Regions from separate parts of the Allobosea sp. 685 genome, predicted to be linked through region 1. Evidence: predicted binding sites of a transcription regulator. Region 1 holds the regulator's gene; each other region holds the start of a gene.
The links. Region 1 encodes PhoB, which activates phosphate uptake and scavenging genes when phosphate is short. Its sites were predicted from a motif close to TGTCATNNANCTGTCAT; they were not measured.
Positions count from the first base shown of each region.

Region 2: a site for PhoB is predicted at 7,006-7,022, ahead of RMR04_RS02260 (alkaline phosphatase). Genes of this name have one in related genera too.
Region 3: a site for PhoB is predicted at 6,542-6,558, ahead of RMR04_RS10915 (alpha-D-ribose 1-methylphosphonate 5-triphosphate diphosphatase). Genes of this name have one in related genera too.

Region 1 covers NZ_CP134779.1:5,455,051-5,465,392, forward strand. Annotated here, with positions in the region: gene uvrB (excinuclease ABC subunit UvrB) at 81-2,828, opposite strand; gene RMR04_RS26770 (helix-turn-helix transcriptional regulator) at 3,043-3,771, shown strand; gene RMR04_RS26775 (acyl-homoserine-lactone synthase) at 3,871-4,515, shown strand; gene RMR04_RS26780 (hypothetical protein) at 4,508-4,666, shown strand; gene RMR04_RS26785 (hypothetical protein) at 4,666-4,857, shown strand; gene RMR04_RS26790 (TIGR03862 family flavoprotein) at 5,005-6,219, opposite strand; gene RMR04_RS26795 (M20 aminoacylase family protein) at 6,278-7,477, opposite strand; gene phoB (phosphate regulon transcriptional regulator PhoB) at 7,588-8,286, opposite strand; gene phoU (phosphate signaling complex protein PhoU) at 8,461-9,180, opposite strand; gene pstB (phosphate ABC transporter ATP-binding protein PstB) at 9,220-10,020, opposite strand; gene pstA (phosphate ABC transporter permease PstA) at 10,068-10,342, opposite strand, start outside.
Region 2 covers NZ_CP134779.1:244,480-254,821, reverse strand. Annotated here, with positions in the region: gene RMR04_RS02295 (ABC transporter permease) at 1-112, opposite strand, end outside; gene RMR04_RS02290 (ABC transporter ATP-binding protein) at 109-1,035, opposite strand; gene RMR04_RS02285 (hypothetical protein) at 1,385-1,882, opposite strand; gene RMR04_RS02280 (hypothetical protein) at 2,070-2,693, opposite strand; gene RMR04_RS02275 (FtsX-like permease family protein) at 2,774-4,009, opposite strand; gene RMR04_RS02270 (ABC transporter ATP-binding protein) at 4,006-4,737, opposite strand; gene RMR04_RS02265 (hypothetical protein) at 4,715-5,176, opposite strand; gene RMR04_RS02260 (alkaline phosphatase) at 5,205-6,950, opposite strand; gene cynS (cyanase) at 7,224-7,712, opposite strand; partial or broken gene RMR04_RS02250 (transporter) at 8,021-8,386, shown strand; gene RMR04_RS02245 (NAD-dependent epimerase/dehydratase family protein) at 8,533-9,537, shown strand; gene RMR04_RS02240 (aspartate aminotransferase family protein) at 9,534-10,342, shown strand, end outside.
Region 3 covers NZ_CP134779.1:2,011,686-2,022,027, forward strand. Annotated here, with positions in the region: gene RMR04_RS10885 (LysR family transcriptional regulator) at 1-552, shown strand, start outside; partial or broken gene RMR04_RS10890 (IS5/IS1182 family transposase) at 694-807, shown strand; gene RMR04_RS10895 (dipeptidase) at 1,472-2,698, shown strand; gene RMR04_RS10900 (TRAP transporter large permease) at 3,170-5,038, shown strand; gene RMR04_RS10905 (TRAP transporter substrate-binding protein) at 5,038-6,024, shown strand; gene RMR04_RS10910 (Rdx family protein) at 6,097-6,390, opposite strand; gene RMR04_RS10915 (alpha-D-ribose 1-methylphosphonate 5-triphosphate diphosphatase) at 6,618-7,760, shown strand; gene RMR04_RS10920 (ArsR/SmtB family transcription factor) at 7,867-8,184, shown strand; gene RMR04_RS10925 (NAD(P)-binding domain-containing protein) at 8,232-9,641, shown strand; gene RMR04_RS10930 (MFS transporter) at 9,641-10,342, shown strand, end outside.

The DNA of each region.
Region 1 (10,342 bases):
CCGGGAGAAGGGTTCCCCGCGCCACTCATGCTCGCGTTTGTGGCGGGCACGACGGCAAGCGCGCGGAAAGACTCCCGACCCTACCGCCTTCCCCGCCTCTTCGCATTTCCCTCTCCCGCCCCCAGCGGCCGCGAATCCGGCCTTGGCCCCATCTCGTCGAGCGTCGGCTTCTTCGGTCGCGCCACCGGCTTGGCTTCTCCCCCGCCCCAATTATGCGGGCCCATATCGGCATCGGTCGGCTTGCGCGCCCGGGTCGGCAGGTTGGCGTTGGCGCCATAGGAGCGTTCGCCCTTGTATTTGCCGGCTGAGGCTTCGACGTCGCCCTGGCGGGCGAGCGGGTCGTCGGAGATGGCGAGCTCGGTCGCTTGGAGGCGCTTGATCTCGTCGCGCAGGCGCGCGGCGGTCTCGAATTCGAGGTCGGCAGCGGCTTCGCGCATGCGCTTTTCGAGATCGGCCAGGGCTGCCTTGAAGTTGTGGCCGACGAGCGGCGTGCCCATGCCGGCATCGACCGTGACATGGTCGCGCTCATAGACCGAGCCCAGAATGTCGCCGATGGCGCGCTTGATCGATTGCGGCGTGATGCCGTGTTCGAGGTTGTAGGCCTCCTGCTTCTCGCGGCGGCGCGAGGTCTCGGCCATCGCCCGCTCCATCGAGCCGGTGATGTGGTCAGCATAGAGGATGACGCGGCCGTCGACATTGCGGGCGGCGCGGCCGATGGTCTGGATCAATGAGGTCTCGGAGCGCAGAAAACCCTCCTTGTCGGCGTCCAAAATGGCGACGAAGCCGCATTCGGGAATGTCGAGGCCCTCGCGCAGCAGGTTGATGCCAACGAGAACATCAAACGCTCCAAGGCGGAGATCGCGCAGAATCTCGATGCGCTCGATCGTGTCGATATCGGAATGCATGTAGCGGACACGCACGCCGTTCTCGTGGAGGTATTCGGTCAGATCCTCGGCCATGCGCTTGGTCAGCACGGTGACCAAGGTACGGTAGCCCTTGGCCGAGACCTCCTTGATCTCGTCGAGCAGGTCGGCGACCTGGTGTTTCGCGGGGCGGATTTCGACCGGCGGATCGATCAGGCCCGTGGGGCGGATGACCTGCTCGGTGAAGACGCCGCCGGTGCGGTCCATCTCCCAGCTGCCGGGCGTCGCCGAGACGTGCACCGATTGCGGGCGCATCGCGTCCCATTCCTCGAAGCGCAGCGGCCGGTTGTCCATGCAGGAGGGCAGGCGGAAGCCGTATTCGGCCAGCGTCGCCTTGCGCCGAAAGTCTCCGCGATACATGCCGCCGATCTGCGGCACGGTGACGTGGCTTTCGTCGGTGAAGACCAGCGCATTGTCGGGCAGGTATTCGAACAGGGTCGGCGGCGGCTCGCCCGGCTTGCGGCCGGTGAGATAGCGCGAATAGTTCTCGATGCCGTTGCAGGAGCCGGTGGCCTCGATCATCTCGATGTCGAAGGTGCAGCGCTGGTCGAGCCGCTGCGCCTCGAGATAGCGGCCCATCTTGTTGAGCTCGTCGAGGCGGCCGCGCAGCTCCTGCTTGATCGACTTCACGGCCTGGGTCAGCGTCGGGCGCGGCGTGGTGTAGTGCGAATTGCCGTAGACCTTGACGAATTCGAGGTCGGCGGTCTTCTGGCCGGTCAGCGGGTCGAACTCCGAGATCTGCTCGACCTCGTCGCCGAACAGGCCGATGCGCCAGGCGCGGTCCTCATAGTGGGCCGGGAAGAGTTCGATGACGTCGCCGCGCACGCGGAAGGAGCCGCGGGCGAAATCGCCGAGCGTGCGCTTGTATTGCAGGGCGACGAGATCCGCGATGAGCTGGCGCTGCTCGATCTTCTCGCCCAGCTTGATGCCGAAGGTCATCGCCGTATAGGTCTCGACCGAGCCGATGCCGTAGATGCAGGACACCGAGGCGACGATGATGACGTCGTCGCGCTCCAACAGCGAGCGCGTCGCCGAATGGCGCATGCGGTCGATCTGCTCGTTGATCGAGCTTTCCTTCTCGATGAAGGTGTCCGAGCGCGGCACATAGGCCTCAGGCTGGTAGTAATCGTAATAGGAGACGAAATACTCGACCGCGTTGTCGGGGAAGAAGCTCTTGAACTCGCCATAGAGCTGCGCGGCCAGCGTCTTGTTCGGCGCCAGGATCAGGGCGGGACGCTGCGTCAATTCGATCACCTTCGCCATGGTGAAGGTCTTGCCCGAGCCGGTGACGCCGAGCAGGACCTGGTCGCGCTCCTGCTTGCCGATGCCGTCCAGCAGATCGGCGATCGCGGTCGGCTGGTCGCCGGCGGGCTCGAAATCGGACTGCATGCGGAACGGAATGCCGCCCTCCGACTTGTCCGGGCGCGGCGGGCGATGCGGCGTCCAGGCCTTGCCGGGGTCGATAAAGGGGCTGCCGGTCTCGAGCAGCGTCTGCAGCGATTGCGCCGTCAGGCTCGCGGCGGTCTCGCCCTCGACACCGTCAAAGGCGGAATCGGCCTTCTTGCCGATCTTGCGCTTGGGCGCATTGTCGCCGGGGCGGGACTCCGGCTCGTAACCGGCCTGCGGCTGATCGCTGAAGCCGGAGGCGCCGCCGGGCACGGTGTTGCCGCGGTTGATCGCCGGGTTGAGCAGGTCGGCGAGATAACCCTCCAGCGGCTTCAACTCGGGCTTGGTCGCCTTGGAATTGGGCGTGCGCGCGCTGGCGGGCTTTTTCGCGGGCTTCGTCTTGGCGTCGGAGGCGGAGGTCTCGGGCGCGGAAGTCTTGGGCGCGGAAGTCTTGGGCGCGGAAGTCTTGGGAGCAGAGGTCTTGGGAGCGGAGGTCTTGGGAGCGGAGGTCTTGGACATGACCGCAATATGGGACGGAAGCCGCCCAAGCGCGAGAGGGCAAGGCGCATGGCGGGCCGCATAGCTGACAGGAGATGGCAGGAGGAGATGGCTGCGCGGCGCGCCTTGCGCGCAGAACCAGTCCCGCATAGAGGCTCAGCCTTGCACAGAAGGCATTGACTCCCCGAAACGCGCTGCAACAATGCGGCTATAGTACGACCAGTGAGAACCGTTCATGTCGGGACAACACTTCGACACCGGACGAGATGCGCTCGATTTCATCGATGTGCTGACGCGCCTCAACGACCCCCAGACGATCATCACCTCGCTGCGCGACAAGCTCGCCAGCTTCGGCTTCCACGCCTTCCTGATCACCGGCCTGCCGGAGACCGGCGACAGGATCGCGCCGCTGGTGCTGCTGAATGGCTGGCCCGATGGCTGGTTCGAGCTCTATGTCCGGCAGAACTATGCCGATGACGACCCGATCGCAGCGCATTGCAAGACCACGGCTAACCCTTTCGTCTGGGCCGAGGTCTACCGCCAGGAGGTCGCCAGCGCGCGCCAGCAGGAGATCATGCGGCGAGCCAGCGACTTCAAGATGGTCCATGGCTTCTGCGTGCCGATCCACAATGAGGACGGTTTCAAGGCCGTCGTCACCATGGCCGGCGACAAGCCCGACCTGTCGCGACAGTCCCGCTCCGCCATCCACCTGATGTCGCTCTACGCCCATGCCAAGGCCGAGGCCGCCATACGCGGCAATCGGGGCCATTGCCTCACCGTGCGGGAGCGCGAGGTCCTGACCTGGATGGCTGTCGGCAAATCGACCGAAGGCGTCGCCGCGGCGCTCAATATCCGGGCGGGAACCGTCGAAGCGCATTACCAGAACGCCGCCCGCAAGCTCGGCGCCCGGGGCCGCACGCGCACGGTGGTCGAGGCGCATCTGCGCGGCGAGATCAGACTTTAGTCTATAGATCTGCGAAAACTTCGGCACTCCCGGAAAACCGGGATTCCGCCCCGCGCGGATCGGTAGAAGATTCTTCCTCACGCTGCTGGGGAAGAGCACATGATTCACGTCGTCGACGCCTCCAATCGCCGGCTCTATGCCGATCAGATCGAAGAACATTTCCGCATCCGACATCGCGTCTATGTCGAGGAGCGGCGCTGGATGGAGCTGGAGCGGCCCGACGGCCGGGAGATCGACCAGTTCGACACGGAGGACGCGGTCTATCTGCTGGCGCTGAAGGAGGGCAAGGTGATCGGGGGCTCCCGGCTCGTGCCGACGCTCTGCCCGCATCTGATGAGCGACGTCTTTCCGTTCCTCGCCAATATCCGCGGCCTGCAGCGCGGCCCCGACATCGTCGAATGGACGCGGATCTTCGTGGTTCCCGAGCATCGCGGCCACGAATCCGCCGTGCTGCACACCGTCCTCGGCGGCATGCTCGAATACTGCCTGGAGCAGAACTTCAGCGCGATCACCGTCGTGATGGAAACCTGGTGGATGCCGCGCTTCCTGGAGCTCGGCTGGGAGGTCAAACCGCTCGGCCTGCCGACGATGATCGACGGCATGTCCTGCATCGGCACGATGATCAGCGTGACGGAGGAGGCCTGGCGCAGCACGCTCGCCTTCAAGCGGATCGCCGCCCCGACCCTGGTCGACCGACGGCATGGGCCGCGCATCATCGAGGAAAGGCGAACCAACCATGTATGACGAGCACGCCTATTCGGCCTTGTCCTCCGAGGAACGGCAAGACCTCGGAAACGCGCTGGCGACCCTAATGACGCTGATGGAACGGCACCCGCGCTACACCCCCTGCTGGACGTCGCGGCGCATTTCGACCTTCCCGACGATCTCTGGCTGATGACGCAGGTCCTGAGCCTGAACGAAGCCTGCCGGTCGGCGCTGGTGCAGCTCTTCCTGCTGACCAACGGAGCGCTCCAGGCCAAGCCGCTGGGCCACGACGCCGTCATGCTGGTGAGCCAGGATCTCGACGCCGTCTATGAGCGGACCCGTGACCACGAGCGCGGGCTGCCGTCACCTCACGACGCGTGACGAGAAGGCAAACCTAGGGGAGGACGTGGGAGGAGTGCTCTCGCTTGTCCCGTGTCTCCCGGAACCACGCCGTCATCCCGGAGCTGCGCGGCTCCGCCGCTTGTCCAGGATGACGTGGAGATTCTGGAGTGGGATTTCTGGCTCGACTTACGCCCGCGCCAACCACGCCTCCATCCCCGCCGCCGCCGCGACGCCGGTGGCGAAGCAGGCTTGCAGCAGGTAGCCCCCGGTCGGGGCTTCCCAGTCCAGCATCTCGCCGGCGACGAAGACGCCGGGCAGCGCCTTCAGCATGAAATCGGGAGCGACCGCGCCAGCTTCGATGCCGCCGGCGCTCGAAATCGCGCGCGTGATCGGGGCGAGGCCGGTGAGCATGAGGGGAGCGGCCTTGATCAGCGCCGCCAAGGCCGCTGCGTCCTCAGGCAAGCGCGGGCTCGCCTCGCGCAGGAGCGCGATCGCGACCGGCGACAGGCCCGCCGCCTTGCGCAGATGGTTGCTCAGCGTCTCGCCCTTGCGGCGCTTCGCCAGACGCTCGATGAGGCGCGCCGTCTCCATGTCGGGCCGCAGATCGAGCGTCACCGCCGCCTTGCCCTCGCGCAGGATCGCCTCGCGCAGCAGGCCCGACAGCGCGTAGATCGCGCCGCCCTCGATGCCGTCGGCATCGATCATCGCCTCGCCGGTGGCCTGACGCTCACCGAAGCGGATGACGATGCGCTTCAACGGCGCGCCAGCGAAACGCTCACGCATCATCGCCGACCAGGCGACGGTGAAGCCGCCATTGGCCGGCAGCAGCGGCGCGACGGCGACGCCACGAGCCGCGAGCAGCGGCGCCCAACCGCCATCGGAACCGAGACGCGGCCAGCTCGCGCCGCCGAGGGCCAGCAAGGTCGCGCCGGGCCGGATCGTTTCGACCCCGCCGTCGCGGGTCTGGAAGGCAAGCGCGCCGTCGGCGCTCCAGCCGGTCCAGTGCATCCCCGATGCGAGTTTCACGCCCTGCCCTTCCAGCCGGCGCAGCCAGGCGCGCAGCAGGGGCGAGGCCTTCATCGCCTTGGGAAAGACGCGCCCGCTCGTGCCGGTGAAGCTGTCGGCGCCGAGACCGTCGGCCCAATCGCGCAAAGCCTGGGGCGGGAAGGCGCGGATCGCCGGTTCGAGCCAGGCCTGCGCATCGCGATAGCGCGTCAGGAGCTGATCCAGCGGTTCGGAATGGGTCAGGTTCAGCCCGCCGCGACCGGCGAGCAGGAATTTGCGCGCCGGCGAGGGCATGCGGTCATAGATCGTAACGGCGTGGCCGGCGGCGGACAGCCGCTCGGCGGCGATCAGGCCAGAGGGGCCTGCGCCGATGATCGCGATGTCGGATGTCGGCATGAACTCAAACTCCTGCGGCCCAGCTCCGGTTTCGGCTGCCGGAGGGCGGCGAGCGGGATCAGGCCTGCGATGTCAGCTCCTTGTGCACGAGGTGCACCCAATAGGTCGAGCCCAGAGCGAGAATATCGTCGTTGAAATCATAGAGCGGAGTGTGGAGCAGATTGCCCTTGCCCTCCGCCGCGGTGCCGTTGCCGATGCGGATGAAGGCGCCCGGCCGCTGCTCCAGCATGAAGGCGAAATCGTCGGCGCCGGTGTTGAGCGGGATATGCGTGTCCATCTTCTCCGCGCCGACGAGGTCGCTGGCTACCGTCGCCGCAAGCGCCGTCTCGTCAACGCTGTTGATCAGGGGCGGATAGCGGCGCTTGTAGAGGTATTCGGCGCTGCAGCCCTGGATGGCCGCCACGCCCTCGGCCAGCACGCCCAGGCGCTGCTCCAGAATGTCGCGCACCGCGGCCGAGAAGCAGCGCGCCGTGCCGGTGACGACGACCTCGGCGGGGATGACATTGGGCGAGCTGAAAGCACCGGCATTGATGTGGCCTACGCTCAACACCGCCGGTTCGACGGCGGGAACATTGCGGGCGACGATCGCCTGGACGCCGAGGATGAAATTGGCCAGCGCGATCGTCGGGTCGGTCGCGGTATGAGTGCCGGAGCCGCCATGGCCGCCGGTTCCGCGAAAGGTCACGACCCAGGTGTCGCTGGCGGCAAGCATCGGCCCTTGCCTGATGCCGAACTCCCCGGCGCGGCGGCCCGGCTGGTTGTGCATGCCGTAGACGGCATCGACCGGAAAGCGCTCGAACAGCCCCTGCTCGAGCATGACGCGGGCACCGCCCAAGCCCTCCTCCGCCGGCTGGAAGACGAAATGAACCGTGCCGCCGAAATCCCGGTGTTCCGCCAGATAGCGCGCGGCGCCGAGCAGCATGGCGATATGCCCGTCATGCCCGCAGGCGTGCATCTTGCCGGGAATGGTCGAGCGATGCGCGATCTCGCTCTTCTCCTCGATGCGCAGCGCGTCCAGCTCGGAGCGAAGCGCGATGGCGCGCTGCCCGCCGCGCTCGCCCTTCAGCGAGCCGACAACGCCGGTCCCGGCCAGCCCCTCATGGGTCTCGATGCCCCAGCCGCGCAGCGTCCGCGCCACCAGGGCCGCCGTCCTGACCTCCTCGAAGGCAATCTCGGGATGGGCGTGGATGTCACGCCGAATGGCGATGAGCTCGGCTTCGAAAGCCTTGATGGCGGGAAAAACGGGGCTGGAGATCACGGTCTCGAATCCTGGCGGGCGCATGAGCGGCCAAGACTAAAGAGGAACGTTACCTGCAACAATCGACGGGGCCGCAGCGCCCCGACCCGATATTGGAATGACGCGCGCTCTTAGCCTCGCGCGAAGGTCTCGTCGAAAGCGTAGCCAGCGCCGCGCACCGTGCGCAGCGGATCCTTGGCATCGCCGGGCGTGATCGCCTTGCGCAGGCGGCCGACATGAACGTCGACCGTGCGCTCGTCGATATAGACGTCGCGCCCCCAGACGGCGTCGAGGAGCTGTGCGCGGGAATAGACCCGGCCCGGCGCCTGCATCAGGAATTCGAGCAGGCGGAATTCGGTCGGGCCGAGATGCAATTCCGCGCCGGAGCGGCGGACCCGGCGCGTCGTGCGATCGAGCTCGAGATCGCCGGCCGCGAGCAGCCCCGCGACATGGCCAGGCTTGGCCCGGCGCAGGAGCGCCTGGATGCGCGCGATCAGTTCAGGCAGCGAGAATGGCTTGACCACATAGTCGTCGGCGCCGGTGGCGAGACCGCGCACGCGTTCGGTCTCCTCGCCGCGCGCTGTGAGCATGATGATCGGCACGCGCTCCGTGTCCCTGCGCGTGCGCAGGCGGCGGCAGAGCTCGATGCCCGACAGGCCCGGCAGCATCCAGTCGAGCAGGACGAGGTCGGGCGTGTGGTCACGCAGATGCAGTTCGGCATCGTCGCCGCGCGCGACGCTGTCGACCTCGAAGCCCTCGGCTTCGAGATTGTAGCGCAGGAGCAGCGTGAGCGGCTCCTCGTCCTCGACGATCAGGATGCGTGCGGGCATGGCGCGGTTCCGTTCCTGGCATTCAGCCGACACACACCGTCATGCTCGCCCTTGTGGCGAGCATCCACGTCTTGAACACAGGTCTCGACCGGTGAAGACGTGGATGGTCGGGATGATCCTCGGGACCAGCCCGAGGACGACCATGACGGGAAAGGTGCCGGTGCGTTCATTCCATCAGCTCCCCGTCACCGCCTCGACATTGATGTCGGTGGTGTCGAGCTTCGGGCGATTGAGATCGAGCGACTCGCCGGTGACGAGATAGTGGATCGTCTCGGCGATGTTGGTGGTGTGATCTCCGATGCGCTCGACGTTCTTGGCGCAGAACAGGAGATGCGTGCAGAAGGTGATGTTGCGCGGATCTTCCATCATATAGGTCAGCAATTCGCGGAAGAGCGAGGTGTAGAGCGCGTCGATCTCGTCGTCGCGGCGCCAGACCTCCATGGCCTTCTGCTCGTTGCTCGCGGCATAGGCATCGAGCACGTCCTTGAGCTGGGCCTGGACCAGCCGGCTCATGTGCTCGAGCCCGACCACGGCGCGATGCGGTGGCTGGAACTGGCCGGAGATCGCGACCGCGCGCTTGGCGATGTTCTTGGCGAGATCGCCGACGCGCTCGATGTCGGCGGCGATGCGGATCGCCGAGATCAATTCACGCAGATCATTCGCCAGCGGCTGGCGCCGCGCGATGGTCAGGACCGCACGCTCCTCGACATCGCGCTGGAGGTTGTCGAGGCGCTGGTCGGCGCTGATCACCTTCTGGGCGAGCGTGGTGTCGCGGCGCACCAGCGCCACGGTGGAATCGCCGAGCATGCGCTCGGACATGCCGCCCATTTCGGCGAGGCTGCGGCGCAGCCCCTCAAGTTCGGCGTCGTAGGAGCGGACGATATGTTCGGTCATCGCGGCGGATCCTCTGGAAGCGGGAGCGGAACTGGACAGTCAGCCGAAGCGGCCGGTGACGTAGTCCTGCGTCTGCTTCTTGTGCGGGTTCATGAAGATGGTGTTGGTCGGCGCGAACTCGATCACCTCGCCGAGATACATGAAGGCGGTGTACTGCGAGATACGCGCCGCCTGCTGCATGTTGTGGGTGACGATGACGATGGTAAAATCGGTCTTGAGCTGCTCCAGCAGATCCTCGATCTTGCCGGTCGAGATCGGATCGAGCGCCGAGGTCGGCTCGTCGAACAGGATCACCTCCGGCTTCTGCGCGATGGTGCGCGCGATGCACAGGCGCTGCTGCTGGCCGCCCGACAGGCCCATGCCCGAAGCCTTGAGCTTGTCCTTGACCTCGTCCCAGAGCGCTGCGCGGCGCAGCGCGCCCTCGACGCGGTCGTCGAGTTCCGACTTCGGCGGCTTCTCATAGAGCCGGATGCCGAAGGCGACATTGTCGTAGATCGACATCGGGAAGGGCGTCGGCTTCTGGAAGACCATGCCGATGCGCGAGCGCAGCTCGTTCACATCGACATCGTTGGAGATGACGTTGCGGCCGTCGAGGATGACCTCGCCGGTGGCGCGCTGTTCGGGATAAAGCGAATAGATGCGGTTGAAGATGCGCAGCAGGGTCGACTTGCCGCAGCCCGAGGGGCCGATCAGCGCCGTGACATGGCGGTCGCGGAAATCGAGATTGACGCTCTTCAGCGCCTTGTGCTCGCCGTAGTAGAAATCGAGGTTCTTGACCGCGATCCTGACCGGGGCTTCGGCATCGAGCGTTTGCGGGCTCAGTTCCAGCGTCGAAAGCATCGACTTCTTCCTTCAGATCGAACGCGACGAGGGTTCAGGATAGCCGTTCACTTGCTGCCGCGCACGATACGGCGCGCGATCAGCGAGAGCAGCAGGATCGAGACGGTGATGATCAGCGAACCGGCCCAGGCGAGCTGCTGCCAGTTCTCGTAAGGGGCCGAGGCGAACTGGTAGATCGTCACCGGCAGGTTCGAGACGCCGCCAGAGAGCGTCGGCGAGAACCAGAAATTATTGTTCAGCGCGGTGAAGATCAGCGGCGCGGTCTCGCCGGCGATGCGGGCGAGCGCCAGCAGGATGCCGGTGACCATGCCCGATTTCGCCG
Region 2 (10,342 bases), 1.4 Mb from region 1:
AGGTCGAGATCACCGGCGAGACGATGCTCTGCAGCGGCGTGCGCCAGGTCCGCGCCATCTCGAACAGATAGATCGCGCGGATGGCGTGCCAGTTGACGATTGCCGCGGTCATCGACGGTCCCTCACCAGGCTGACGAAGATGTCTTCGAGCGAACTCTGGCTGGTGCGCAGGTCCTTGAAGCGGATATTCGCCTGGCTGAGATCCTGCAGCAGCGCTGTGATCCCCGTGCGCTCGGCCTTGGTATCGTAGGTGTAGACGAGCTCGTTGCCCTCGGCCTCGAGCGCCAAATTGTAGCTCGCCAGCGCAGGCGGCACGGAAGCCAGCGGCTCCTGCAGCGACAGGGTCAATTGCTTGCGCCCGAGCTTGCGCATCAGCTCGGCTTTTTCCTCGACGAGGATGATCTCGCCCTTGCTGATGACGCCGATCCGGTCGGCCATCTCCTCGGCCTCTTCGATGTAATGCGTCGTCAGGATGATGGTGACCCCGCGCTCCTGGAGCCGGCGCACGAGCTTCCACATATCCTGGCGCAGCTCGACATCGACGCCCGCCGTCGGTTCGTCCAAGAACAGGATCTCCGGCTCATGCGCGAGCGCCTTGGCGATCAGCACGCGCCGCTTCATCCCGCCTGACAGCATCCGGATCTGCGTGTCGCGCTTGTCCCAGAGCGTGAGGTCCTTCAGCACCTGCTCGACCAGAGCCGGATCCCGGCGCTTGCCGAACAGGCCCCGGCTGAAATTGACCGTGCTCCAGACGGTCTCGAAAGCGTCCGTCGTCAGCTCCTGCGGCACGAGGCCGATCTTGGCGCGCGCGGCGCGATAATCGGTGACGATGTCGTGCCCGTCGGCCAGAACCTGCCCGCTGCTGGGGTTGACCAGCCCGCATATGATGCTGATCAGCGTGGTCTTGCCGGCGCCATTGGGCCCGAGCAGCGCGAAGATCTCGCCGCGCCGGATCGACAGGTCGACGCCCTTGAGCGCGCTGAAGCCCGATTTGTAGGTCTTCGACAGGTTGGCGACGGAAATGATTGGCTGCATGGGCGGCATATAGGTGAGATCACGGCATGTTGCGATGCTGCGGGCATGCGCGCCGCGCGCAACCGGGAAAGCATCTACGCCTGACGGACTCTGTCAGCAGCCCGACATGGCCAGCAACCAGACATGGCAATGGCCGGAGCGAGGCCCGGCCACTGCAAATGTGAAGCGAAGCGGCCCTCCGCTTCAGCGCATGAAGAACCAGAGCAGGATGATCAGCGGAATCGGCACACCAAGGAGCCACAAAGCAATCGAGCGCATTGAAAAACCTCTTTCGAACGGACCATGCTGGGGCAACGCCCCCATGGCGCGAAAGGTTCCTCAATCCCAGGAAAGCCCCCGGAAGGGCGCGCTATTTGAAGCTGATGCCATCGATCAGCTTGGACATGGCGGCGTCATGGGTCTTGTCGCCATCCGGCGAAGCCCAATAGGTCATCAGGATGATCTTGCCGCTCGCCACATTCGGATTGATCGCGACATAGCGGATGATCGAGGGGCCGTCCTTATTGGTTGCGGCGAGTTCGGTGAAGGACCAGGCCCGGCCATTGACCTCGGACTTCTTGGTCTCGGACGCGCCGGTGACTGTGACGCCCTCCTTCTCGAAATAGCGGTCATGCTCCTTTTGAACGCTGGCCATCTCGCCGGGCGCAATCAGCTCGAACCAGAGATAGACCTCCTCGTCGGGCGTCTTGATCTCGAGCCCGCGCGCGATTGTCTTGCCCGACCATTCCTCGGGGATCGTCACGGTCGCGACGGGGTCGGCCGCGGTGAGGGTGAGCGGGCCCGCCAGGGCCGGCATGGTGACCATCACAGCGGCAACGGCGAAAGCCCGGATCATGTTCGACAACATCGCTATCTCCCCAGCGCCCAGATCCTAAAAGTCTGGAGCATTGCTCATGCGAAAAACCGGTACCCACTTTTTCGCGCAATGCTCTAGAGCCGGCCGATCTTCGCAGGCCGAAATCGGCAAGCCCTTCAGACTCGGCCGCGGCACGTTGCCCTTGGGGCAGGAGGCTGGCAATCGGGTTCGCTCAGTTTCAGGCGAACGCTGTGACGCTGGGATGCCAGCTCGGTTGATAGCCGTTCATCAGCGCGCTCAGCGTCGCCGGCGGCGTCAAGACGGCGACCGCGCCAGTTGGACGAGGCCGGCGCGCGATATAGCCCGATGGCGACCAGAGCAGTCCGGCATCCCCCCTGAGAGCCAGAAATCCCGCTTCAGTCGCGAGCATCGCGCCATCGGGCAATGCGCCCGCCTCCAGCTGGTGCAGGCGCTTCGCGCGGCCGATGCGCCGCTCCGCATCGAGCCTTTGGTCGATCGCCGGAAAGAGCGGCATCTCGCTCAAGCCGAGCCCGCTCACCAATGCCGCACGATAGTGCAGCGCATCCGCGCGACGGCATTCCATGCAGGGCCGGTGCCCGGCGGCGAGCGCGGTCACCTCATCGCAGAAGAACAGCTCGGTATAGCCCTGCCCCCAGACCGTCCGGCTGCGGCCCTTGAAGGAGAGCACACAGCAGAGCCATTGCCGGTTGGCATAAAGCCGCGTCGGCACGGCGTGCGACCGCGGATCGTGGAAACGCCCACCGCGATTGCCATAGAACAGGCCGCGCGCCGGATCGGCGAAGAGGCTGCCATCGGGGCTGACGCGATTGGGGAGAGGCATGCTGCGCACCACGCTCGGGTTCGGTGCAAGTTTAGGCTGCTCGATGTCAAATCGCGACAGCAGCGTATGGGTAAACGAACTCAGTCGCGCAGGCCGGCGACCGCCGGGGCGCGATAGGACATCAGCGCCGGCACCAGCGTGATCGCACTGCCGATGAGAAGCAGCGCCGCCACGAAGGCGATCTCCTGGCTCTCGATCGCGAAGACGAGCCGCAGCCCGGTCTGCCCGGCGATGACGCCTGACAGCGCTGTCGTCAGCACCGCGCCAGCCAGCAGGCCCGCGACGCAGCCTGCGCCGATCAGCCCGGCCATGCCCAGCCAGACGACCAGCAGCACATAGCCGCGTGGCGCGCCCAGCGCCCGCAGGATCGCATAGCGCCGCCGCCGCAGGCCCGCGACCGCGATCAGCAACAGCAGGACCGCCGCCAGGATCAGCAGCGCATTGAGGAAGGAGGCTGCGACCAGGACACTGCGGACATCACCAAGCGCGCGGTAGAGCGTGACCAGAACCTCGGCGGGAAAGAACGCCATCGTACCGCCCTGGCGATATTGCGCCCGCAAGGCATAGGCGCCGGCGACGCTGCGCGGCTTGACGACCAGGGCCGGCACGCCGGGGATCCGCGGCCCGTCGAAAGGCGGCCCGATCCGGCCGTCATCCACGGCGTGGCCATTGGCGAGGCCATGGATCTCCCAGACGCTCTCGACCGGCACCAGGATCGCCCGGTCCCAGGGCGAACCGAGGCGCGGCAACCGCCCGACCGCGACATAGTCGTGACCGGCATGGCGATGCCCGGCCTCGTCCTCATGCGCCACGCCCGGACGCGCGGTTGCGCCGAGGACGCCATGCGATGGCGCGATGCTGTCGCCGAGGCCATAGCTGACATCGGCCCCCAGCACCGCCTCGCCCTCCCTCGCGAAGAGCCGACCCTGCGATGGCGCGAGCCGCCCCCAGCGGCCGGCAAAGGCCGCCGTGGTGCCGACGATCACATAGCTCTTGCTGACGTCGCCGAAGGCGATCGGCGCGACGCCGGCGACACGCTCATCCCGCGCCAGCGTGTTGAGCAATCGCCCGTCCATCAGCGGCACCGCATCCGGCTGGAGATAGACCGCCGACATCAGCAACTGTGTCTGGCTGCCCGGCGCACCGATCAGCAGGTCGAAATCCTCGGCCGCAGCCGCCGAGCTGCGCCGCAAGGCCCGCTCCTGCGCCCCGATCGCCACCCCGACAGCGACCGCAAGCGCCACCAGCACGATGATCGCCAGCGCCGTCCAGCGCAGGGCCCGGATATCGGCCCAGACCATCGGGAGCGGGTTCATGCCGCGCTCTCGATCGGCGCGGCGGGGGCTACCGCAAGCTCGATGCGCCGGTCCATCCGCGCCAGCAGCGCCGTATCATGCGAGGCGCAGATCAGGGTCGCACCGGTTTCGGTTGCGACCTCGACCAGGAGCGCTCCGACCTCGGCGGCATGGGCAGCGTCGAGGCTGGCTGTGGGCTCATCGGCAAGGATCAGCGCAGGCCGCAGCAAAACCGCGCGCGCAATCGCCACGCGCTGCTGCTCGCCGCGCGACAGCACGCCCGCCTTGCGCCGAAGATCGGTCAGCCCCATCCGGGCCGCGAGCATCGCCGCCCGCTCATGCTCAGCCGGCCCGATCCGCCACTGCGAGAAGGTCAGGGGCAAGGTGATGTTCGCCGCGACGTCGAGCTCGGGGATCAGGTGAAAATCCTGGAAGACGAAGCCCAGCGTCGCCTGGCGCCAGCGGTCGCGGGCGCCGACAGGCAGATCCGAGACCATTATGTCGCCCCAGCTGACCGAACCGGCATCGGGCCGGATCAGCCCGGCGACGAGATGCAGCAGCGAGGTCTTGCCCGAGCCCGAGGCGCCGCGCAGACCCACCCGTGCGCCAGCTGGAATCGCCAGGCCGGCGAGATCGAGCACCCGGAACGGCCGGCCATCGCCGCCTCGATGGTCGAGCCTGACCCCGGTCAACTGCAGCGCCCGCGCCGCAGCCGCCGGCTGCCGTTCAAGCGACGTGAAAACTGGCATCGACGAGTCTGATCTGGCTGACGAAGCCGGTCTCGGCATCGATCGCGGAGCCGATTTCGAGACGTCCGGAGACCGCGACCTTCTGCCCGGCACTGACCATCGGCGTCACCGCCTTCATGAAGACCACGACGATATCGACCGGCCAGTCGGCATCGGACTGGCAGAATGGGCAGATCGCCAGGGGTTCGCGCGTCAGCACGAAGAAATGGCTCTCGGGCTTCAGCGGCGGCGCCATGTAGCCGAGCATGCGCACCTCCTGCCCGCGCAGGCTCGTGGCGCGATCCGAGAACTGGAAGCCGAGCACGCCGAAGGATTTGTAGAGCCCGTCGAAACTGATCGTCGCCTCGTCCGCGGAGGCGGCCTCGCAGAACGCGAGCGTCGCGAGCCCCTGAAGGAGCCCGCGACGGGACAGTCTTGCGAGGAGGATCGGTTGCTGCACGGACCATTCGCCTCGGATCAGGACCGGCTCACTCGCCGCCCAGCGCCAGCGCTTCCGCCATCACACGGAAGACATAGGTGTTGGGCTTGTGGCCGCGGAATTTCTCGGCTCCCGGGCCCATCGCGGTCAAGATGCCGTCATCGCCGGAATGCACGCCCGAATTCGCGTCGAAAGGCAGGTTGCCGACCTTGCGCGTCGCCAGCGGCCCGGTGCAGTCGGCTTCGTTGGCGACATTGGTCTTGCCGTCGGCGCTCTTCACCGCCGGAACGCGCTCGCCATCCATGAAGGGGCGGCCCGTGTCGCAGGTGTCGGGATAGGTGCCGAAGACCACGGCGAGGCGGCGCGAGGTGTTGACGTTGGTCGGATAGCCATCGGCGTCGAGCGGACCGTAATTCGGCGCCTTGGAGTCGGCATAGGTGCCGAGCTTGTCGCGCAGGAGCTGACCCGGGCGCTCGTCATCATAGGTGCCGACGAGCGAGACCGCATGGGTATGATCGGGCACGACGATGATCAGCGTGTCGTTGCGCTCACCGGCGAAATCCTTGGCGATCTTGACGGCGTTGTCGAGCATGATCGTGTCGAACACGGCCCGCTCCCAATCCAGCGAGTGGCTGTATTTGTCGATGCGGCCGGACTCGACCATCAGGAAGAAGCCGTCCTCATTGCTCTTCAGCATGTCGATCGCAGCCTTGGTCTGCTCGGCGACGTCGGGCTGGTCGGGGAACTTGGCGATGCTGCCCTTCTTGGCGAGGCGCAGATCGAAGGCGCCGTCGACATTGCTGGTGTTGTAGAGGCCGAGCAGCTTCTTGGCGCCGGAAGCGGCGGCCGCATTCATCTCGGTCTTGGTCGTGGCGATGCTGTAGCCGGCCGCCTTGAACTGGGCGATGAAGTCGAGATCATCGGTGCGCTTGGAGCCCGGCGTCGTCTTGGGCAGGAAGTTCGGCGAGCCGCCGCCCATGATCACGTCCGGCTTCACATCGTAGAACATCTTGACGATGTCGTTGTAATCCGAGCGTCGGCGGGTATGGGCGACCATGGCGGCCGGCGTCGCATCCTCGATCTCGGCATTGGTGACGACGCCGATCGTCATCTTGTTGCGGCGCTTGATCAGCTCCGAGATGGTCTCGACCTTGGGGTGGTCCAGCGTCAGCGCGTTCTTGGCGCAGTAGACGCCAAGCGCGTTGACGCAGGATTTGTGGCCCGTGGTGTAGGCATGGGCGCTGTTGGCGCTGTCGGTGACGATGGAATCGCTGCCCGAGGTCGAGATCAGCGCCATGTTGGGCATGTCGTCGATGGCGAGTTCGCCATTGAAGCGGCCCTCTTCCCAGCCCTTGGACATGATCCGCGCCGCAGTGCGATGCGCCACCGACATGCCGTCGCCGATGAACAGGATGACGTTCTTGGCCCGGCGCGGCTGGGCCGTCGCGAAGACCTGCCATTTCACCGTCGCCTTGTTCGCCCCTTGCGTCGCCTCGACGACGTAGTTGCCGGCCGGCAGCGTCGCGCCACGCAGCCACAGCGCCGAATGCTTCTGGCCTTCCTCGTTCTGGGTGAAGGCGGTCGGCTTGCCGAAGATGTCGGCTGCGGGCTTGCCGTTGATCGTGACCGTCACATCAGCCGAGGTCGGCGCGTTGGGGAACTCGACCTTGAAATCGAAGCGCGAGCCCGCGAGGATTTCAGCCCGGTTGATCGGATAGATCGTCTGCGACAGCGCGGGAGTGGCCCCGGCAAGCCCTGTCGCCAGGATCGTCATCAGCCATTTTTGCGCGCGCATGCCCGTCTCCGCTCGAACCCGTTCGATATCCGTCGGCGACCGTTAGGAAGCGTATGTGACAGTACGATTACTACATGCGCTTTCCTGACGTCGGAAATGTTATACTATAACAATATTTACACGCTCCCGAACACACGCGCGATCTCTTGCACGACGCCATGAACCGACAGGCTAGAGCATTTTCGAGCGAAGCGGGCACCAGTTCGCATGAAGAAAATGCGATAAAACAAGGACGTAGAGCATGTCCGCGATTCGGAGAAACGCGGACATGCTCTACGCTTCCTTGAAGCCGTAATCGGGAATGCCCTGCTCGTTGCCGTAATATTTATACGGCAGGAACTTGCCCGACATGGCGATCTTGACGCGGTCGCCCTTCGGGTTCGGCTCACGCTCGAACTCGATGTTGAAATCGATCGCCGACATGATGCCGTCGCCGAACTCCTCCTCGATCAGCGCCTTCCAGGCCGGGCCGTTGACCATCACCATCTCGTAGAAACGGTAGATCAACGGGTCGGTCGGCGGCATCGGCGTGCCCGTGCCGCGATAGGGCACCTCGTTGAGCATCCGCTTCTCGTTCTCGGTAAGGCCGAACAAGGTCGCAGCTTTCTCCGCCAACGGCTTGACCAGTTTCATCTGGCCCAGGAGCGCGCCGACGATCAGCACCTCGGACATGCCGCCGATTTCCCCGGTGATGTATTTCCAGCTCCAGCCCTTCTCGCGCTTGATGTCGAGGATCTTCTCGGTGAGTTCTTCGCGCTTCATGGTCTCGGCTCCTCCTTGGAAATGTCAGCACCGGAATGTCGGCCGTGCCCGCCTCAGGCATCCTTCGGTCATGCGGCGAGCAACGTCGAACGGGTCGGCGAACCGAGGCGTGGGTAGCAAGCCGCGGGCCAAGAGCCTGCGCTCGCTCGCATACCAACTGCGGCGCGAAGTGAAGTCATTCCGCCTTTATGAGATCCCGGCAGGATCATCTTAACGTTACGCGGAAGTAAGGACCGCAACGTAAGGTATTTGAAGTAATTTCCGCGTCATTCAAAGGCCCACTGGCCGCACGGAAAATTGATCGCCCGATGAACTCCTATATTCCCCTGATCCTGTTCACGGTGCTGACCAACGCTGCGGCTCAGCTCATGCTCAAGCGCGGCATGACCGGCGTCGGCCAGCTCGACCCCGGCCAGGACGGGCTGATCGCCACGATCCTGCGCGTCGTCTTCAACCCTTTCGTTTTCTTCGGCCTGTGCACCTTCGTGGTCAGCATGGCCTCGCATCTCGTCGTGCTGTCGAAGGTTCAGATCAGCTACGCTTATCCGTTCCTGAGCCTCGCCTACGTCCTGGTCGCGGTTTACGCCTATTTCTTCTTCCAGGAGGATCTGAGCCCTGCCCGCATTGCCGGCATCGGATTGATCATGCTGGGCACCATCTTCATCGCACAGAGCTGAGGGACCGACATGGATCTGATCGCACGCCTCTTCCTTCGTCTCGGCATGCTGCTGGAGCCGAAACCCGTGCTCCGGCCGGTCCCGGTGCCGGTCCGCACCCCGCCGCGCCTGCCGCGCTGACCCAGTCCGGAAGACCTGAACCCATGAAACATATCATCATCGGCGGAGACGGTTTCGTCGGCTCGCATCTGGCGGCGGATCTGGCGGCCATGGGCGAGGAGGTGCTGGTCGCCGACATCGTCAAGAGCGGCCATGCGCATTACGCCAAGGTGCCGTTCCAGCACATCGACGTGACCAGCGCCGAGAGCGTGAACGCCATCCCGCTCACCAAGGACGACCTCGTCTACAATCTCTCGGCCAAGATGCTTTCGCCCATCGTGATCCGCAAGGAGCGCCACGATTTCTTCTGGCCGGTAAACTATCATGGCACCGCCAATATCCTGGCCTGGATGGAGAAGAACGGCGCCAACAAGCTCGTCCACTTCACCACGGACATGATCTACGGCCATTCCGTCACCGTGCCGCAGGACGAGACCCATCCCGCCAAGCCGCTCGGCGAATATGGCGAGAGCAAGCTCGCCACCGAGACGCTGGCGCAGGGCTATCGCGACAAGGGTTTCCAGATTCCGATCTTCCGGCCACGCCTGATCATCGGGCCGGGCCGGCTCGGCATCCTGGTCAAGCTGTTCACGCTGATCGACATGAACCTGCCGGTGCCGATGATCGGCTCGGGCAAAAACCCCTATCAGTTCATCTCGGTGTTCGACTGCGCCAGCGCCTGCATAGCGGCCTGGAAGGCCGGCTTCCCCAACAGCGCCTATAATCTCGGCTCGGACGATCCGCCGCCGGTGAAGAAGCTGCTCGGCGACCTGATCGCGCATGCGGGCTCGAAATCGATCCTGCTGCCGACGCCGGCGCCGCTGGTCAAGCTGACGCTGAACACGCTCGACTGGATCAACCTGCCGATCATGGACCCGGAGCAGTACATGATCGCCGACGAGATCTGCATCCTCGACACCTCCAAGGCCAAGCGCGAGCTCGGCTGGACGCCCAAGCACCGCGACGAGGACATGCTGCTCGCCGCCTACACCGAATACCGCAAGAGCAAAGACATCCGAAATCAGGCGCAGAGGAGCCTCGCAGCATGAGCATGCCCGCTTTCAAGACCGATGATGCACCGGCTCGCCCGAAGCTCTACAGCGTCGAGGAGGCCAAGCAGCTCGACGCCGCGACCGTGCGCGAGCTCTTCACCGCCCATGTCAATCCCGGCCAGGTGCATTTCCTGAAACTGCTCGGCTTCGACAAGATCATCGTCGATCGCGCCCAGGGCATGCATTACATCACCCGCGATGGCCGCAAGATCCTCGATTTCTTCGGCGGCTTCTGCTCGGTCGCCTTCGGCCACAACCATCCGCGCATCGTCGCGGCGCGGCAGAAGTTCCAGGACGAGAACCGCCATGAGATCTGCATGGCCTTCATGTCGCAATACGCCTCGGCGCTCGCCGCCAACCTCGCCGCGATCGCGCCTGGCGATCTCGACATGGTCTTCTTCGGCTCGACCGGATCGGAGGTGATGGAGGCGGCGCTGAAGGTCGCCGAGCAGGCGCAGGGACCGGCGCGCTCGAAAATCCTGCACGCGGCGAATTCCTTCCACGGCAAGACCAAGGGCGTGCTCTCGGTCACGGATTCCAACCTTTACCAGTCGCAATTCAAGCTGGTCGAGAACCGGGTCAAGGTGCCCTTCGGCGATATCGAAGCGGTGCGCCAGGCACTCGAAAGCGATCCCGCGATCGGCATCGTCGTGATGGAGACGATCCAGGGCGGCGGCGGCATCGTCGAGGCGCCGCTCGGCTTCTGGCGTGAATTGCGTGCGCTTTGCGACAAGCATGGCGTGCTCTGGGTCGCCGACGAGGTCCAGTGCGGTCTCGGCCGCACCGGACAGTTCTTCGCCTT
Region 3 (10,342 bases), 3.1 Mb from region 1:
GACAAGATCGTCGAAGAGGTGAGGCTTGGGCGGGCGGATTGCGGCCTGGGGACCTTCTCCGCCATTGAGGATGGCATTGAACGGATGCCGCTCACGCGGGACAGCCTCATGCTTTTCTGCGCCAGTGCGCATCCTTTCGCCGCTCGCACCTCGCTGCCATGGGCTGACCTGGCCGAGCAGCCGCTCATCACCTTGACCAGGGACAGTGGCATCAGGCTGCTGGTGGAGGTCGGCTACGAGACTGCGGAGGTTCCACTTCGCCCGCTCTACGAGGTCTCGCAGATCACGACGGCCTTGGCGTTGGTCGAGGCGGATCTCGGTGTTGCAGTTCTACCGACTTATGCGCTGGCCATGACCTCGGGCCGACCGATTGCCACGCGCCCGTTGGTCGAGCCGACGATCGCGCGCGATGTCGTCATGATCCGTCCCAGCGGTCGTTCGCCTTCGCCAGCCGTACTCGCATTCGAGGCCATCTTGCGCAGCTGTATCCGCCGAGTTGGCGATTTGGACTGGGGCACGTCTGGCGAGCCGGGTGTTCAGCAGACTCGATAGACATCAAGACAGTCTCGGAACAACCCGGCCTTATCAAGAGCAGGTTTGGGAGAGCTGAACGGGTCAGCCAAATGGATTTTTGGCTGAACGCGGCACATGCATAAGACGTAGCCAAATGCGATACAGCCGGTATCGCTGCCGGCTGTCGAGTTTCTATGCGGCAAGCTCAAGACATGGAAGCGCATCGCAACACGATACGACAGACTCGCTGTCAATGTCCTCGCAGCCATCGCTCTTGCCGCTCTAGCGACGTAAATGGGCAAATCGCAGCCTTCCAAGCTGAATACGAGGGTTCGATTCTCTCCGCCCGCTCCACTCTCTCCTTCGAATTTCGCCTTACGTGCAATACGATACGCATGTCGGGGTGGTATCTGCGGCGCCTGCTCCAAGCGCCAGATACAACTCGGATACCACCTGAACGCCCCGCCTAGAGGCCCCGAGGGGTGGCTACGGACAAGCAGAACTCATCCTCCTGGGCAGCCGGCATTCGCGGACCTGGGATAACCACAGTTTCGCCATCGACCTGCTGCACCACCCCGTCGTGACGTGGGTGCAGTACGGTCTGCTCTCGGTTTAGGCCAGCGCACTCCTAAAGGGGACGATCACCTTCACAGTTGCGATCGTCGCGAGTTGGGCCATCGCCTGCCTGTTGCGTCGCCTTCCTTTGTTCGAACAGGTCCTCTGAGCCATGTCGATGCTTGACCCTTCTGCATGTGGCTCAGGCGCGCACCTGCCCTGGACAGCGCTCCTCGACGGATCGGCCGACCGATACGATGGAACCCCCGTTACTGTCGCCGGCTGGCCCGTAACGGCAATGGAGGCATTCGAGGCGCCGTACTGCCTGCTCACGCCCGAACCAGTCTGTTGTCGCGGATGTCTGCCGAGCGATCCCACGACCTGCATTGAGGTGGTCGCGGTCATGCCGGTTCCCCTCAATGGCCGGGAGGTCGTGCTGCGGGGCGTGCTTCATCGCCTGCGTGATGATCCCTGCGGCTGGCACTACAGGCTCGATGAGGCTGCCGTTGTTCCCAGCCCGGCGCAGAGGCCGCGCTTCGGCCTGTCCCGTCGTGGGCTCGTCGCGGCTGCCTCGCTCCTCTGTCTGCCGGTCGCGGCGAGTGCGCAGGCACCACCGTCTGACGGGGTGAGCGCGGCTCGGCGCACGGAGGCCGCCGCCTTCCTCGCCGTGCGCCCGACGATTGACTGCCACAGCCACGCCGGCGGCATCCTCCGCATGCGCCAACAGGGGGGGCACGCGCCCTTCACGCCTCTCGCAGAGCCGATGCGCCTCGGGGGGCTCGCCGTTACCTGCCTAGCAATCGTCTCCGATTCCCCCACGCACCGGGTTACGCCCGAGGGACGGATCAAAGCTTTCCGCGAGCCCGAACCCGGCGAGCTTGCGGCATATGCCGAGCGCGGCTTCGCACGCCTCCACGCTCTGATACGCGACCAGGGTTTGCGCATCGTCCGGACCGGCGCCGATCTCGCCATGGCCCGCGCCGATACCCCGGCGGTCCTCGTTGCGGCGGAGGGCGCGGACTTCCTGGAAGGCGATCTCGGCCCTCTGGACGAGGCTTACCGCCGCGCCGCCCTGCGCCATCTGCAACTTACGCACTACCGGGTGAACGCCCTCGGGGACATCCAGACCGAGCCACCCGTGCATGGCGGCCTCACGGCCTTCGGAGCCGAGGTGATCCGACGCTGCGAGGCGCTCGGCGTCATCGTGGACGTCGCGCACGGGACTGAGGCTCTCGTGCGCCGAGCGGCGGAAGTGGCGCGCAAGCCCCTCATCCTCTCCCACACCTCGCTCACGACGAAGCCTGCGATCCGCACCCGTCGCATCACTCCCGACCATGCCCGGATCGTGGCAGGAACAGGCGGCGTCATCTGCATCTGGCCGCCGGCGAGCGTGTTTCCAGACTTGGCGGCGTTGTCGGACGGCATCGCGCGCATGGCGGACGTCGTTGGTCCGGCGCATGTCGGGTTGGGGTCGGACATGATGGGCTTGGTCGGTCCGAGTGCCCTGCCGGACTACACAGCACTACCAGATTTAGCCGCCCATCTGCTCATGCGGTTCACGCCCGAAGAGACCGCCGACATCCTCGGCGGGAACTATCTACGCGTGGCTCAGATGTGTCTCAAAACCTGAGGCGCCGCGCTCACTGTGTCTATAAAGGTATGGCCTTACGGGCATGCGCACTGGTAGCCATATTCCAAAGCATCGTTCGGGTGAACCTGGACAAGGCCGCCCCGGGATTCGCTCGCGCGAGAACTCCCGGCATGTCCGAGCCGTGGCAAGGCGGCAAGAGAATTGACCGCCATTCCCGCTCTGCTTTCGGATCGATTTTCTCGAAATGGTCGATTCTCCAGAGATTTATCGTTTTTGAGCCGCGCCTCTGGACCCGCCTGGCTTTCTCCCTAAGGTGCCTCCAGTTTTTGATATGGGGCGGCCTTCGCAAGCTCCCGGGCGCGCGGTGTGACAATGCTGGTGAACATCTCTGCCGCACGATTGATGCGGCGCTGCGCGGGCCAGGATTTTGCGCCGCAGCTCCACCCGGTTTTCTAGGAATGCGCGGCCGCCTCTTGCGTCCGCACGCATTCTCGCCACTGCGTTAGCACCATGACGAGCCTTGCTTCTTCATCATTGCCGCTGAAGCCGTCGCTGCGCCGCCAGGCCGAGCGCGGGCTGTCTTGCCTTGTGACCGGGCTGGAATGGCTGGGAGCCATCATCCTCGCGGTGCTCTTCGCCGTGGTGATGGCAGCCGTGCTGCGCCGCTATGTGTTTGGCGGTGGATTCGTCTGGTCCGACGAATTGGCGATCTGGCTGAACGTGGCGCTGGTTGCCGTTGGCGCGCCATTGGCCGCGACGAGCGCGCTGGCGATGCGGCTCGACGTGATCGTGCGCCTGCTGCCCGTCGGAGCGCAGCGCCTGGCTTCGGTTTTTGCCGATGCGGTCGCGGTCCATGGCTCGCTCGTGCTCGCCTTCGGCGGGGCCAGCGTCGTGGCGCTCGTCGGCGGCAGCTCGACTGTTCTCGGCCTGCCGGAAAGCTTGCGCTTCGCCGCCTTTGCGCTCGGTGGCGGGCTGACCGTTGTCGTCGTGCTGTGGCGAGCCGCGCTGGACAGTTCCTGGCCGGCGGCCCTGGCCTCGCTGCTTCTCGGCATCGGCTTTTATCTGGCGGCGCAGAGCGTCACGGGATTTTTCGTGGAAACGCCGAGTCTGGTCGCGGCCTCGCTCGCCGGGCTCGGTTTAATCCTGGGCGCGCCGCTGCCCTATGCGCTGCTTGCCGGCGTTTCGCTCAGCGGCGCCTTCGGCGGGCTGTTGCCCGAGCCGGCCATCGTCCAGAACACGGTCTCGGGCGTCTCGAAATTCCTGCTGCTGGCGATTCCGTTCTTCCTGCTCGCCGGCGAGTTGCTGACGGCGGGAGGATTGGCCGAGCGGCTGGTGCGCTTCGCCGCCTCGCTGGTCGGGCATTGGCGGGCGGGGCTTGCGCAGACGACGCTGATGTCCAGCGTGCTGTTTTCAGGCGCGTCAGGCTCCTCGGTGGCCAACGCCGCCTTCGGCGCCAAGGTGATGGCGCCGGCCCTCATCGCGCGCGGTTACCCGCCGGCCCATGCGGCGGCGATCGTGGCCGGCGTCTCGATGCTCGACAACATCATCCCGCCCTCGATCGCCTTCCTGATCCTGGCGACCGCGACCAATCTGTCGGTCGGCTCGCTTCTGGTCGGCGGCTTCATCGCCGGCGGGGTCCTGGCGCTGGCGTTGGCGATCGGCATCCATCTCAGCGTGCGCGAGGTGGTCGATGCTGCGCCCAAGGCCAGCGGGCAGGAGAGGGCGAAGAGCTTCATCGGCGCGCTGCCGGCGATCGGGCTCGGCGTCGTCGTCGTGGTCGGTATCCGCTTCGGTGTCGTCACCGTCACCGAGGCCTCGGCGCTGGCGGTGGCCTATGCGCTCGTCGCCTGTCTGGCGCTGCGCAGCTTGAATATCGGCACGGTCTTCGGCGCCTTGCGCAAATCGGCGACGGAAGCAGCGGCCGTGGGCATGCTGATCGGTGCGTCGGCGCCCTTCGCCTTCCTGCTCGCGGTCGATCGGGTTTCAGACCAGATGGCGGGGCTGGTGACGGCGCTTGGCGGCGGCCCCTATGCGGTGATGCTGCTCGCCAATCTCGTCTTGCTGGTGGCCGGGCTTTTCCTCGATATCGGCGCGGCGATCCTGCTGCTGGCGCCGCTGCTCCTGCCCGTTGCGATCTCGGCCGGGCTCGATCCGATCCAGTTCGGCGTCATCCTCGTGGTCAACCTGATGATCCATGGCCTGACCCCGCCGCTGGGCATCCTGGTCTATGTCGTCAGCGGCATCACTCGGGTTCCGGCAGGTGCCGTCTTCCGGGCGGTCTTGCCGCTGCTGGCGACGCTTCTGGTCGCGCTTGCCGTGCTGTGCCTGGGGGCGGCCGCCTGGCCCTCGCTTCCACCATCCTTCAAGGAGTTGTTCTGATGTCGCCGACCCGCCGCGAGATCACGGCTAGCCTGTTGGCCGCGCCCGCGCTGCTGTCCACCCGCACGGCCCATGCCGCCGGCCGGCCCGTGACGGTCGCCTCGCTCTTCGGCGAGGACAAGCCTGAGACCAGGGTCTGGCGGAAGATCGCCGAGATCCTGAACCGGACCGCACCCGGCCGCTTCGATCTGCGCATCGTCGGCAATGCTGCGCTGGGCGGCGAGAAGGAGGTCGCCGAGGGCGTCCGGCTTGGTTCGGTCCAGGCCTCGCTCTCGACGATCTCGGCCTTGTCGGGCTGGGTTCCCGACAGCCAGATCCTCGATCTACCCTTCCTGTTCCGCGACCGGGGCCATCTCAAGCGTGTGCTGGCGGGACCGCTTGGCGACGAGCTCAAGGGCAAGTTCGAGGGGCAGGGCTTCGTCGTGCTCGGCTTCATCAATTACGGCGCACGCCATCTCCTGGCCAAGGAGCCGATCACTACGCCCGCAGGCATCAAGGGCAAGCGCATCCGCGTGATCCAGAGCCCGCTGCACACGGAGCTCTGGTCGGGGCTCGGCGCCTACCCGACGCCGATCCCGATCCCCGAGACCTACAACGCGCTGAAGACCGGCGTGGTCGATTGCATGGACCTGACCAAATCGGCCTATGTCGGCTTCAAGCTGCACGAGGTCGTGCCCTATCTGATCGAGACCGGCCATATCTGGGCCTCGGGCGTGATCTATGTCTCGGCCGCGTTCTGGAAGGGACTTTCAGCCGAAGACAAGGCGGCGCTGTCGGCCGCCGCCACTGAGGGCGTTGGCTATTTCGACGATCTGATCATTGCCGACGAGGAGGCCTCGATGGCGAAGGCTGCGGCGGAAGGCGGCAAGGTCGTGCAGCCGCAGGACCGGCCAGCCTGGGAGGAGGGCGCGCGCAAGGTCTGGATCTCGTTTGCGCCCAAGCTCGGCGGCATCGACAAGATCGAGGCGGTAGCGAAGAGCGCGTGAGGCGTGATCGCTTCTAAAAATTGAGAGCATTGCTCCCGCGAAAAACCGGTACCCAGCTTTTCGCGCAACGCTTTACTGCGCCGCCCGGTCGAGATGGCCGAGGTCGCGGCTGGGGTCGAGCCGGTCGCGGACGCGCTGCTTCAGCGCCTTGACGTCGGGAAAGCCGTCATCGGCGACGCGGTCCCAGATCAGCGTGTCGTCGTAATGGATCTGGAAGCTGCCGCCTGAGCCCGGTCGCAAGGCGACCTCGCCGAGATCAGGGCCGAAGGTGTGAAGCAGCTCCTGCGCCATCCAGGCCGAGCGCAGCAGCCAGTTGCACTGCGTGCAATAGGTGATGGCGATGCGGGGCGGTTTCACGTCGGTCATTGGCTTTCGCTCCGTAGCGGTCAGGCGGTGAACCGTTAAGCCGACCGGGGCGCGCGGTTCTTGCGCAAGCCTCTCGCCGACACAAGCCTCTTGCCGGCATATGAGACGCGGGGCAAGCCGGCACGGTGCCGTTCTGCCGGCCGGGGCTCGTCGTCATCGCATCGTCATGCACCGCTTTCATCGGCAGGTGTTCACGCCGATTCGTCGCGCTGGCTGAGAGGAATGAGATGTCGATCGTGATCACGGGTGGCAGGGCGCTGCTGGAGGAGCTGGTCGAGGCCGATATCGTCGTCGCGGGCGGCAGGATCGCGGAGCCGGGCGCGCCTGCTCCTGCCGGTGCTTTACGGCTCGATGCCTCCGGCCTGCTCGTGCTGCCGGGGCTCGTCGATTGCCACGGTGACGCTTTCGAGCGCCACATCATGCCGCGTCCCGGCGTGTCCTTCGACATCGATCTTGCCTTGCGCGATGCTGATCGCGCCATGCTGGCGAGCGGCATCACGACAGCCTTCCATGGCGTAACCTGGTCCTGGGAGCCGGGCCTGCGCGGTGCCGACAATGCGCGCTCGCTGATCGAGGCGATGGCGCGTCTTGCGCCCGAGCTTGGCGCGGATACGCGCTTCCATCTGCGCCACGAGACCTTCAATCTCGACGCCGAGGCCGAGATTCTCGACTGGATCGCCAAGGGCAAGGTCGGCGTGCTCGCCTTCAACGACCATACCGAAGGCCTGCTGAAGGAGGGCGTCCGCGCGTCCAAGGTCGCCAAGATGGTCGAACGTACCGGGCTGTCTTCGGCCGATTTCATGAGGCTGGCGGAGGCGGTCTATTCCCGCCGCAACGAGGTCGCGGGCTCGGTCTCGCGGCTGGCGCAGGCGGCGCTCGAGGCTGGCGTGCCGACCTTGTCGCACGACGACATGACGCCGCAGATGCGGGCCTGGTATCGCTCGCTCGGCGTGCGCGTCGCGGAATTCCCGATCGATGTGGCAACGGCGCGCGAGGCTGCCGCCCATGGCGAGGCGATCGTCTTCGGCGCGCCCAATGTCGTGCGCGGCGGCTCGCATCTCGGCTGCCCCGGGGCCGAGGACATGGTGCGCCAGGGGCTCTGCACGATCCTGGCCTCGGACTATTATTACCCGGCGCTGGCGCTGGCGCCGTTCATTCTGGCGCGCAAGGGGGCGGCGGTGTTCACGGAAGCCTGGAAGCTGGTCTCGCAAGCGCCGGCGCAGGCGCTGGGGCTGCATGATCGCGGCGTGATCGCGCCCGGCAAACGCGCCGATCTTATCCTGGTCGCGGAGGGGCCGCAGCCGCGCGTTGTCGCGACGATCGCCGGCGGCAGGCTCGTCCATCTCGCGGATCAGAGCGTGCTGGCATAGCGCTGTCGGTCGCGCGGCCCCGGGGCCATCTGCGCGGAAATCGTATTATTCCATAATTCCGGAAATACGGATTGACCGCCGGCCGAGCCTGGAGCATCGTGGTTGCATGAACACGCAAGACGCCGCCGCCAGACTCGAGGCCCTGGGCAATCCGACCCGGCTCTCGCTCTTCCGCCTGCTGGTCCGCGCCGGCCATGACGGGCTCTCAGTCGGCCAGTGCCAGCAACGGCTCGAGATCGCGGCATCGACCCTGTCGCATCACCTCAAGACGCTGATCATCGTGGGACTCGTCAGCCAAGAGCGCGACGGCACCACGCTGATCTGCCGGGCCAATTTCGACCTGATGAACGCGTTGCTGCAGTTCCTCGTGGCCGAGTGCTGCGTCGAGAGCCGCTGTGGCCCAAACGAGCAGGACGCGGCCTGATGTCTCCGCCTGCTATTTCGATTATTCCAGAATTTGAGGATCATGAGATGGCGGAGATCAAGACCATTGCGATCATCGGGGCAGGGCCGGTTGGGCTGGCGGCGGCGGCCCATGCCACCGAACGCGGCCTGAGACCGGTCGTGCTGGAGCAGGGCAGTGCGGTTGGGCATGCCGTGCGGCATTGGGCGCATGTGCCGATGTTCTCGCCCTGGGCTTTCAACATCGATGGCGCGGCGGAGCGGCTGCTGGTCGCGTCCGGCTGGAGCCGTCCAGATCCGGGCGGATACCCGACCGGCGGCGAGCTGATCGATCGCTATCTTGCACCCTTGGCGCAACACACGGCGCTGCGCGGTGCGATCCATTTCGAGGCGCGCGTGCTCTCCGTGACCCGGTCCGGTTTCGACAAGGTCCGGACGGCCGGGCGTGATTCCGCGCCCTTTGCTCTGCGTTATGGCAGTGGAACCGGCGAGAAAACCCTGCTGGCGGACGCCGTGATCGACGCCTCCGGCACCTGGTTCTCGCCCAACCCGGCTGGCTCGGGTGGGCTGACGGCGCTCGGGGAGCGCGAGGCCGCTGCTGCGATCAGCTACGGTATGCCCGATGTGCTCGGCGAAGCGCGGGCGCGCCATGCCGGCAAGCGGATTGCGGTTTTGGGCAGCGGACATTCCGCCATCGGCACGCTGATCGCGCTCGCCGATCTGCAGGCGAGTGCGCCCGAAACCCGGATCGTCTGGCTTTATCGCGGCGCCATGCTGTCCAAGGCCTTTGGGGGTGGGGCGGCCGATCAGTTGACCGCGCGCGGCGAACTGGGCACGCGCATCGCAAAGCTCGTCGAGCGCGGCCTGATCGCAGTCGAGACGGACTTCCAGCTCGAACGGGCCGAACGGGGGGAGGCCAGTCTGCATCTTGTGGCGGTCAATGGTGGCGGACGCGATGTGACGGTCGACGAGTTGATCGTCGCGACCGGGTTCCGGCCCGATCTCGCTTGGCTGCGTGAACTCAGGGTCGAGCTCGATCCGGCGCTGGAATGCCCACCCGCCCTTGCGCCCCTGATCGATCCCAACGCACATTCCTGCGGCACGGTGCGTCCACATGGTGCGGTCGAACTCGCCCATCCCGAGCCCGACTTCTACATAGCGGGCATGAAGGCTTATGGCCGGGCGCCGACTTTCCTGCTGGCCACCGGCCATGAACAGGTCCGCTCGATCGTGGCCGAGATCGCGGGCGATCACGCGGCGGCGCGGCGAGTCGAGCTCATGCTGCCCGAAACCGGCGTCTGCAGCACGAGGCCCGGCGGCCCTGCCGTGGCCGACTCCGGCTGCTGTGGCGGCCCGGCTCCCGCGGCGGTCGATGCCTGCTGCGCGGATGATGCCCGGGCGAAAGCTTCCGGCGAAGCTGGTTGCGGCTGTGGAGGCACGCCGGTTCGCAGTGCCGCTCATGAGGTGGCCGAGGTCTGATGCTGGGCTCGTTGCTGCCGTCACCCGCTCCGTCCGGAGGGAGAGAGCTGTCCCTCATCCTCGCCCTCGGCATTACCCAGGTCGTCGGCTATGGCTGCCTGTACTATGCCTTCGCCGTGCTCGCGCCGGGCGTGACGGCGAGCTTCGGCTGGGCTCCGGAATGGACCTATGGCGGCTTTGCTGCCGGCTTGCTGGCCGGCGGGCTGATCGCGCCGCTCGTGGGTCGTCTGATCGACCAGCATGGCACCCGCATGATCATGAGCCTGGGTTCGGCCCTGGCCGGTCTTTCGCTGCTGGCGCTGGCGGAGGCACGCGGGCCGGTTGGCTATTTCGCCGCCATGATCGCGCTCGAGGTCGTCTCGACCATGGTGCTGTACGACGCCGCCTTCACCGCCCTGACGCAGGCCAAGGGCGGTGGCGCGCGGCGCGCCATCAGCCAGCTCACCTTGATCGGTGGCTTTGCCTCGACCCTGTTCTGGCCGCTGACGACGGCCCTGCTGAACGGGCTCGACTGGCGCGAGATCTACCGGCTCTATGCCGTGCTGCAGTTCGTGCTCTGCGCGCCCCTGCATCTGTTCCTGCTGCCCGGGCGCCCGCATCGCCCGCCGGTTGTGACGCCCATAGCCACTGCGGTGACGGCGCCGCAGGATGGCTATCTCGAAGGCGCGGCGCGGCGACGCGCTTTCATGCTGCTTGCGCTG